Regions from separate parts of the Streptomyces sp. NPDC050085 genome, predicted to be linked through region 2. Evidence: riboswitches for the same ligand, from Rfam matches in the RefSeq annotation. Region 2 holds a riboswitch; the other holds the start of a gene.
What was found. Region 2 has a riboswitch for S-adenosylmethionine ahead of thrC (threonine synthase). Riboswitches for the same ligand answer to the same signal wherever they lie in the genome.
Positions count from the first base shown of each region.

Region 1: linked by a shared signal. The riboswitch ahead of ACIBUY_RS21550 (aminotransferase class V-fold PLP-dependent enzyme) and the one ahead of thrC (threonine synthase) in region 2 are both predicted to bind S-adenosylmethionine.

Region 1 covers NZ_JBITJZ010000005.1:417,319-421,684, forward strand. Annotated here, with positions in the region: gene ACIBUY_RS21540 (cytochrome bc complex cytochrome b subunit) at 1-410, shown strand, start outside; gene trpD (anthranilate phosphoribosyltransferase) at 547-1,611, shown strand; SAM riboswitch class IV at 1,698-1,815, shown strand; gene ACIBUY_RS21550 (aminotransferase class V-fold PLP-dependent enzyme) at 2,003-3,376, shown strand; gene ACIBUY_RS21555 (Lrp/AsnC ligand binding domain-containing protein) at 3,454-3,735, opposite strand; gene ACIBUY_RS21560 (rhomboid family intramembrane serine protease) at 3,732-4,366, opposite strand, start outside.
Region 2 covers NZ_JBITJZ010000010.1:140,673-145,038, forward strand. Annotated here, with positions in the region: gene ACIBUY_RS31325 (trehalose-6-phosphate synthase) at 1-557, opposite strand, end outside; gene ACIBUY_RS31330 (glucosyl-3-phosphoglycerate synthase) at 657-1,604, opposite strand; SAM riboswitch class I at 1,753-1,908, shown strand; gene thrC (threonine synthase) at 1,927-3,240, shown strand; gene ACIBUY_RS31340 (MoaD/ThiS family protein) at 3,280-3,555, shown strand; gene ACIBUY_RS31345 (cold-shock protein) at 3,987-4,193, shown strand.

The sequences.
Region 1 (4,366 bases), on a different contig from region 2:
ACCTGTCGATCAACGCGATCACCTGGTTCGTCCGGATCAGCTTCTTCGTGATGCCGGTCGTGGTCTTCATCGTCACCAAGCGGATCTGCCTCGGCCTCCAGCGCCGCGACAAGGACAAGGTGCTGCACGGACGCGAGTCCGGCATCATCAAGCGCCTGCCGCACGGTGAGTTCATCGAGGTGCACGAGCCGCTGAACCAGGAGGCCCTGCACACCCTCACGGCGCACGAGCAGTACGAGCCGCTCGAGCTCGGCCCCGAGGTCGACGAGAACGGTGTGGAGCGCAAGGTGTCGCGCCTGCAGAAGGCACGCGCCAAGCTCTCGAAGGGCTACTACGGGGAGAACAACCAGATCCCCAAGCCCACCGCCGAGGAGTACAAGGAGATCACCAGCGGCCACGGCCACCACTGATCCCTGATCGGCTGATCCGTCAGCTGTCCGCCACGGCAGGAGCCCTCGTCCAGGCACTGGACGGGGGCTCTTTGCCGTCCCCACCGCTGGATAAGGTGGGTCCGTTCCATCCTTACGGACAACTTCAGGAGCGGCCATGAGCGCTTTGACCCCCGCAGGAGGCAACACCGCGGCGGGCCGTTCCTGGCCCTCCGTCCTCAACGGCCTGCTGGAAGGCCGTGACCAGAGCGCCGACGACACCGCGTGGGCGATGGACCGCATCATGCGCGGCGAGGCCACCGACGCGCAGATCGCCGCCTTCGTGGTGGCGCTGCGGGCCAAGGGCGAGACCGTGGAGGAGATCACCGGTCTCGTACGTGCGATGTACGAGCACGCCAATGTGATCGAGGTGCCCGGCGAGACCGTCGACATCGTCGGGACCGGCGGCGACGGCGCGAAGACCGTCAACATCTCCACCATGTCCGCGATCGTCATCGCGGGAGCCGGCGTGAAGGTGGTCAAGCACGGCAACCGGGCCGCGTCCTCCGCATCCGGCTCGTCGGACGTACTGGAGAAGCTGGGCGTCAATCTCGATCTGACGCCGGCCCGCGTCCCCCAGGTCGCGGACGAGGCGGGCATCACCTTCTGCTTCGCCGTGAAGTTCCACCCCGCCCTGCGGTACGCGGGCGCGGCGCGCGGGCAGATCGGCATCCGGACCGTGTTCAACCTGCTCGGCCCGCTGACCAATCCGGCCCGGGTGCGGGCGCAGGCGGTCGGGGTCGCCGATGCCCGGATGGCGCCGGTGGTGGCCGGGGTCTTCGCCGAGCGCGGCAATTCCTCGCTCGTGTTCCGTGGCGACGACGGGCTCGACGAGCTGACCATCACCGGGACGTCCCGGGTGTGGGTCGTGCGCGACGGGTCCGTGCGCGAGGAGGTCTTCGACCCGCGGGACGTCGGCATCGAGCCGGTGTCCATCGAGGCGCTGCGGGGCGGGGACCCGTCGTTCAACGCCGAGGTCGCCCGGCGGCTGCTCGACGGGGAGCGCGGGCCCGTGCGCGATGCCGTGCTGCTCAACTCCGCCGCCGCGCTCGTCGCCGTGCGGCCGGGCAGCGGGACGCTCGCCGAGCAGATCAGGGCCGGCATGGACCGGGCCGCCGAGTCGATCGACTCCGGGGCGGCCAAGGCCACGCTCGAACGCTGGGTCGTCGCCAGCAACCGCTGAGTGTGACGCAGGGCGCAGTCCGGAACGTCTCAAGAACTGGACTGCGCCCTTGCCGTATCCGAGACGTGTGGCAGGATGCTCTTCAAGGTCATGAGTGACAGCGATCGAGGCCCCAGCCCGCTGTCCGGCAACCCTCCGTCCGTGGCGGGGTGCCCTGGGTGAAGACCAGGCCGTGAGCAGCAAGGCTCATGGCAAGCGCGGACCCCTTGCAACCCTGGGGTCCTGGTCCTCAAGGGAGCAGTCTCGTGAGCAAGCGAATGCGATAGGGCGTTTCGGCCCCGCCTCTGCGTACCCGTTTCCTCTTTTCTTTCCATGCCGTCGAGCCCTGTTCCGTAGGCTCAGTCGTGGCTTCGGCATGGTCAATTCTCTTGACTCACCAGGGAGTTCACCCATGTCTGTCTCCGTCGACGCCGCTGCCTGTATCGAGACCCCTTCCGAGATCGCCCCGCTGGCCGTGCTCGGCCGGGACGTCTCCGTGCCGCTCGTCACCGGTGGGGAAGTGACGTACGCGGCCCTCGACTACGCCGCCAGTGCGCCGGCCCTGCAGCGCGTGTGGGACGACGTCGCCGCCTACGCCCCGTACTACGGCAGCGTGCACCGCGGCGCCGGGTACCTCTCCCAGCTGTCCACCGATCTGTTCGAGAACTCCCGTGTCGCCGTCGCCGAGTTCCTCGACTGCCGCGAGGACGACCAGGTGATCTTCACCCGGTCGACCACGGACTCGCTGAACCTGCTCGCCGCCGTGCTCCCCGCCGACTGCCAGGTCTTCGTCTTCGAGACCGAGCACCACGCGTCGCTGCTGCCGTGGCGGGACGCCCGCGTGACCTACCTCAACGCGCCGCGCACCCCCGACGAGGCGGTCCAGACCCTGGAGCGGGCCCTCGCCGACCGCGACCCCTACGGCCCCGCGCTCGTCTGCGTCACCGGTGCCTCCAACGTCACCGGTGAGCTCTGGCCGGTGCGCGAGCTGGCGGCGGCCGCTCACGCGCACGGTGCCCGCATCGTGCTCGACGCCGCTCAGCTCGCGCCCCACCACCCCGTCTCCGTCCAGGAGTTGGACGTCGACTGGGTCGCGTTCTCCGGGCACAAGCTGTACGCCCCGTTCGGATCCGGCGTGCTCGCCGGGCGCTCCGACTGGCTGACCGAGGCCGAGCCGTACCTCGCCGGCGGTGGCGCGTCCCGCAAGGTCGCCCGCCGCGGCGACGGTGGCGTGGACGTCGAGTGGCACGACACCGCCGCCCGCCACGAGGCCGGTTCGCCGAACGTCATCGGCGTCTACTCCATCGCCTCCGCCTGCAAGGCGCTGACCGAGGCCGGGTTCGACAACCTCGTCGCGCGCGAGCGGTTCCTGATCCGGAAGGTGCGGGACGGGCTCGCCGAGGTGCCCGAGGTGAAGGTGCTCTCGCTGTTCGGGGACGACTCCCCGCGCGTCGGCGTCATCTCGTTCGTGGTCGAGGGGTGGAACTCCTCGCACTTCGCCGCCGCGCTCTCCGCCGAGTACGGGATCGGCGTGCGGGACGGCCTGTTCTGCGCCCACCCGCTCGTGCGCACCCTGCTCGGCTCGGACCCGCAGACGCAGGGCGAGTGCGGGGCGCCGGAGGCGGCACCGGGGGAGAAGTCGCTGAACGCGATCCGGGTCAGCTTCGGGGCCGGTACGCCCGATGAGCACGTGGAGCGTTTCGTGGCCGCGGTGAAGGAACTGGTGCGCGATGGCGCCGCCTGGAACTACCGCACTGAGGACGGGCGTTGTGTTCCGGCTTCGTAAGGTGCGCTCATAGAAATGCCGCGGTCGCGTCTGCTCGGTTCTGAGCACTCGCGGCCGCGGCTTTTCCGTGACACGCCCTAGCCGTCCAGGCCGATCGCGAACGCCGCCTCCAGGTCGTGCTGGGAGTACGTACGGAAGGCCACGTGCGTGTCCGTCGCCTCGACGCCCGGGATCTTGCTGATCTTGCCCGGGATGACGTCCGCCAGATCGTCGTGCCGCGCGACGCGGACCATGGCGATCAAGTCGTACGTGCCGGTGACGGAGAAGACCTCGCTGACGCTGTCCAGGGCCGCGATCGACTCGGCGATCTCGGGGATCCGGTCCACGCTGGTCTTGATGAGCACGATCGCGGTGATCACGGCTGGCTGTCTCCCTCGGTGGCCGTGGCTGGGGCTGGCTCAACCTTAGCCCGCCCCTTGTACCTCACCCACGCGTAGAGGAAGCCGAGCGAGAAGCCGACCAGGTGGGCGAGGTAGGCGACGCCGGGGCCCTGGCTGTCCTGGCCCGCCGCGGCCCACTGCAGGGCCACCCAGAACGGGAGCACGACCCACGCGGGGAAGCGCAGCGGCAGGAAGAAGAGGAAGGGGAAGACGCTCGTCACGCGGGCATCGGGGAACAGGTAGAGGAAGGCGCCGAGGACCGCCGAGATCGCACCCGAGGCGCCGACCAGCGACTGGTCCGAGCCGGTGTGCGCGAGCGCGTAGCCGAAGAGCGCCAGGTAGCCGGTGACGAGGTAGAAGACCGCGTACGGGAGGTGACCCATGCGCTCCTCGACCATCGCCCCGAACACGTACAGGAAGAGCATGTTGCCCAGCAGGTGGATCCAGCTGCCGTGCACGAACAGGGCCGTGAGCGGGGCGAGCGCGGCGCGGGGGGATCCGGTGAAGAGTTCGGTGGGGACCACGCCCCAGCGCTGGAAGTAGGCGCTCTGGGCGGCGAGCAGCCGGTCGCCCGTGCCGTACGTCGGGTTCAGACCGGAGGCGGGGGAGA
Region 2 (4,366 bases):
ATGTCGTCGGGCAGCATCCGGAAGTAGTCGACGGGCGCCCAGGGCGTGTGCGAGAAGTGCCCGATCCGCAGGTCGTCGCGCAGCTCGCGCAGCATCCCCGGCACCAGCGCCAGGTGGTAGTCCTGCACGACGACGGCCGCCCCCTCGGCGGCCTCCTGCGCGAGCGCCTCGGCGAACGCCCGGTTGTACGCCTCGTAGGAAGCCCACTGGCGCCGGAACTCCGTGCCGAACGACGGCTCCAGAGGCGTCTGGTAGAGCATGTGGTGCACGAACCACAGCACCGAGTTCGCGATCCCGTTGTACGCGTCCTCGTGCACGCCCGCGTCGATGTCCAGCATCCGCACACCCGGCTCGCCGACCCCGCGCCGCACGGCCTCCCGGTCGCCGTCGCCCAGCGCCGCGCACACCCACAGCTTGTCGTCGACCACACTCAGCGCGGAGACGAGACCGCCTCCGCCGCGCCTCGCCCCGATCGTCCCGTCGTCGTCGACGACGTACGAGACCGGGCCGCGGTTGGACGCGACGAGAACCTCAGCAGCACCATGCGTGGAAGCCATACCGGCACGCTAGCCCGGGCCGGAAGCGTTCAAACGTACGGCCGGACCCCGTCCGGGGCCCGGCCGTATACGACCCGCTCGGCAGCGGGCCGTCCTGCCTCACGCCACGCGGCGCTCCGCGTACTCGCCGATCTCGGCCATCGGCGGGCGCTCCTCGGTGTCCACGGCGTACGTCCTCGGCTCGAAGCCGTCCTCGCCCCGCTCGAACTGCGTCAGCACCGGCCGCACCAGATGCCCGCGCGCAAGCCGCAGCTGCGCCGTGCGGTAGATCGCCGCGGCCATCCGGCCGAGCGCCTGCCCGTCCTGGTGCCGGTGGATCCTGACCCCCACGTCGACCTGGGCCAGCGCGTCCAGGCCCACGGTGTGCAGCGCGTCCACGAGGAGGCCGAGCTCGACCCCGTATCCGACGGGGAACGGCAGCCGCTCGAGCAGCGACCTGCGCGCCGCGTACTCACCGCCCAACGGCTGGACGAATCCCGCCAGTTGGGGCCAGTGCAGATTGAGTATCGGCCGGGCCATCAGCTCGGTCACGCGCCCGCCCTGGCCCGCCGCCCCGCCCAGCGGCCGGTCGTACATCGCCTTCACGAAATCCACGCCGGGGTCGGTGAGCAGCGGACCGACGATCCCGGAGACGAAGTCCGCCGAGAACTCCTTCAGGTCCGCGTCCACGAAGCAGACGATGTCACCGGACGTGACGAACAGCGACCGCCACAGCACCTCGCCCTTGCCGGGCCTGGCCGGGATGCGCGGCAGGATCGTGTCCCGGTGCACCACCCGGGCCCCGGCCGCCGCGGCGACCTCGGACGTACGGTCCGTGGAACCGGAGTCCACGACCACCAGCTCGTCGACGAGCGGCACCGCCTGCGTCATCAGCTCGCGCCGGATCACGGTGACGATCTCGCCGACGGTCGACTCCTCGTCGAGCGCGGGCAGGACGACGCTGACCTTCTGGCCCGACGTACGTTTCGCCGCGATCAGCTGGTGCAGCGGGCGGTCGGCCACGGACCAGGAACGCCTGCTCAGCCAGCGCTCGACCTCTTCCAGCACGGTCAGGGTCCTCCCGTATGTGATCCATCTCGCGGTACGGACGACTATCTCAAGGGTCCAGGGCTTCGGTTACAGTCTTGAACAACGCCGGTGACCATCGCATGTCGGGGGTCACCCGAGCCCACAACTGAAACTCACAATCGAATACCGCTCATCCAGAGGGGCAGAGGGATACGGCCCGTTGAAGCCCCGGCAACCCTCCAGCCGGTCTCGTCCGCACACATCACCGTGCGCAGCGAGGCTCCCGGCTAGGGAAGGTGCCAAATCCGTCTCGCGGCGAGGTGCGTCGCGAGGAAGATGAGGAGAAAGGGCCTCGCCTCTCATGGCTGTACAGACTGTCGCCACCGAAACGACCACCACCGTCGCCGCTGTTGATCTGGGGCCGGCCAGTGGCCTCTCCTGCCGCGAGTGCGGCGCCCAGTTCCCGCTCGGTCCGATCTTCGCGTGCGTCGAGTGTTTCGGGCCTCTGGAGGTCGCTTACGACCTGCCCGTCGGGGGGCCCGAACAAGCCGCAGCCCTCCGCAAGCAGATCGAGGCGGGCCCGGCCAACATCTGGCGCTACGCCCCTCTCCTGCCCGTCCCGGCCGACGTCGCCGAGAAGCCGAACCTGAACCCGGGCTGGACCAAGCTCGTCCAGGCCGACAACCTCGCCCGTGAACTCGGCGTCGAGCAGGGCAAGTTGTTCGTCAAGGACGACTCCGGCAACCCGACGCACTCCTTCAAGGACCGCGTCGTCGCCCAGGCCATCGAGGCCGCCCGCGCCTTCGGCTTCACCACCCTGTCCTGCTCCTCCACCGGCAACCTGGCCGGCGCCGTCGGCGCCGCCGCCGCCCGCGCCGGCTTCCGCTCCTGCGTGTTCATCCCGCACGACCTGGAGCAGGGCAAGGTCGTCATGGCCGGTGTCTACGGCGGTGACCTCGTCGCCATCGAGGGCAACTACGACGACGTGAACCGCTTCTGCTCCGAGCTCATCGGCGACCCGCTGGGCGAGGGCTGGGGCTTTGTGAACGTAAATCTCCGTCCGTACTACGGCGAGGGTTCCAAGACGCTCGCCTACGAGATCTGCGAGCAGCTCGGCTGGCAGCTGCCCGACCAGCTGGTCATCCCGATCGCGTCCGGCTCGCAGTTCACGAAGATCGACAAGGGCCTGAAGGAGCTCATCGCGCTCGGCCTCGTCGAGGACAAGCCGTACAAGCTCTTCGGCGCCCAGGCCGAGGGCTGCTCCCCGGTCTCCGTCGCCTACAAGGGCGGCCACGACGTGGTCCGCCCGCAGAAGCCGAACACGATCGCCAAGTCGCTCGCGATCGGAAACCCGGCCGACGGCCCGTACGTCCTCGACATCGCGCGCCGCACCGGCGGCGCCGTGGAGGACGTCAACGACGAGCAGGTCGTCGACGCGATCAAGCTGCTCGCGCAGACGGAGGGCATCTTCGCGGAGACCGCGGGCGGTGTGACCCTCGGCGTCACGAAGAAGCTCATCGAGGCGGGCCTCATCGACCCGACCCTGACGACGGTCGTCCTGAACACCGGTGACGGGCTCAAGACGCTCGACGCCGTTGCCGATTCGTCCCAGGCGACCGCGACCATCCGGCCGTCCCTCGAGGCGTTCCGCGATGCGGGCCTCGCCACCGACTGAGCCAATCGAACCAGCCCTGTAGCACCGGGAGTCACCCCCATGAGCGTCAACGTCCGCATCCCCACCATCCTCCGCACCTACACCGGCGGTCAGGCCGAGGTCCCCGCCGAGGGCGCCACCCTCGCCGACGTCATCGCCGACCTGGAGAAGAACCACACCGGCATCGCCGCCCGCGTCCTCGACGACCAGGGCAAGCTGCGCCGCTTCGTGAACGTGTACGTGAACGACGACGACGTCCGTTTCGAGCAGGGCCTCGAGACGGCGACGCCGGACGGCGCCGGGGTCTCGATCATTCCGGCCGTCGCCGGCGGCTGATCTTTCGCGTTCTACGCAGAGTTACTTGAATTGCCCCCTCCGCGAGAGAAGCGGAGGGGGCAATTCTGCATGGTTGAGGGGGGTACAGTTGGGGAAGCTGGTTCGTTCTCCTCTGTGGTGCATGACGGGCGCATATGAGTTCTCGCCCGGGCCCCGACAAGAAGCAGCCAAAGTGTCCAGCCCATTCGGGCCTTTTATGGCATTTACGCGGCCCGACTTGCCCTGAGATCCGGCGAGTTGGCCCGATTCCCCCGATCGAGCGTGCCCAGAATTCTCGTCCGATTGACCTGTTGCAGACGGCAGTTGGGCAGATACATTCAGCCGCGGTCGACGCGTTCCGGCGCACACCCCCAAACCCTTTGGGGCGTGAGGTCTGACCCGGGTCCGCGAAGTGCGGACTCGCGCAAGGGCCAGTAATAGGGGAGTTAGGCATGGCTCAGGGCACCGTCAAGTGGTTCAACGCGGAGAAGGGGTACGGCTTCATCGCGGTCGACGGTGGTGCGGATGTATTCGTCCACTACAGCGCGATTCAGATGGACGGCTACCGCACCCTCGAAGAGGGTCAGCGAGTGGAATTCGAGATCTCGCAGGGCCAGAAGGGGCCGCAGGCCGACATGGTCCGCCTGGCCACTAGCTGAAGCGCGTCGCGTCTGACTGAAGCTTCGTACGAGACGAAGGGTCCGCGTCCCCCAGGGGGCGCGGGCCCTTCGTGCTGCGCGGGCGGGCGTGACCTGGGGTTATGTGGTACGGCCTTGCACTCGCATGGGTCGAGTGCTAATCATTGGGCTTAGCACTCTCCCAGTGAGAGTGA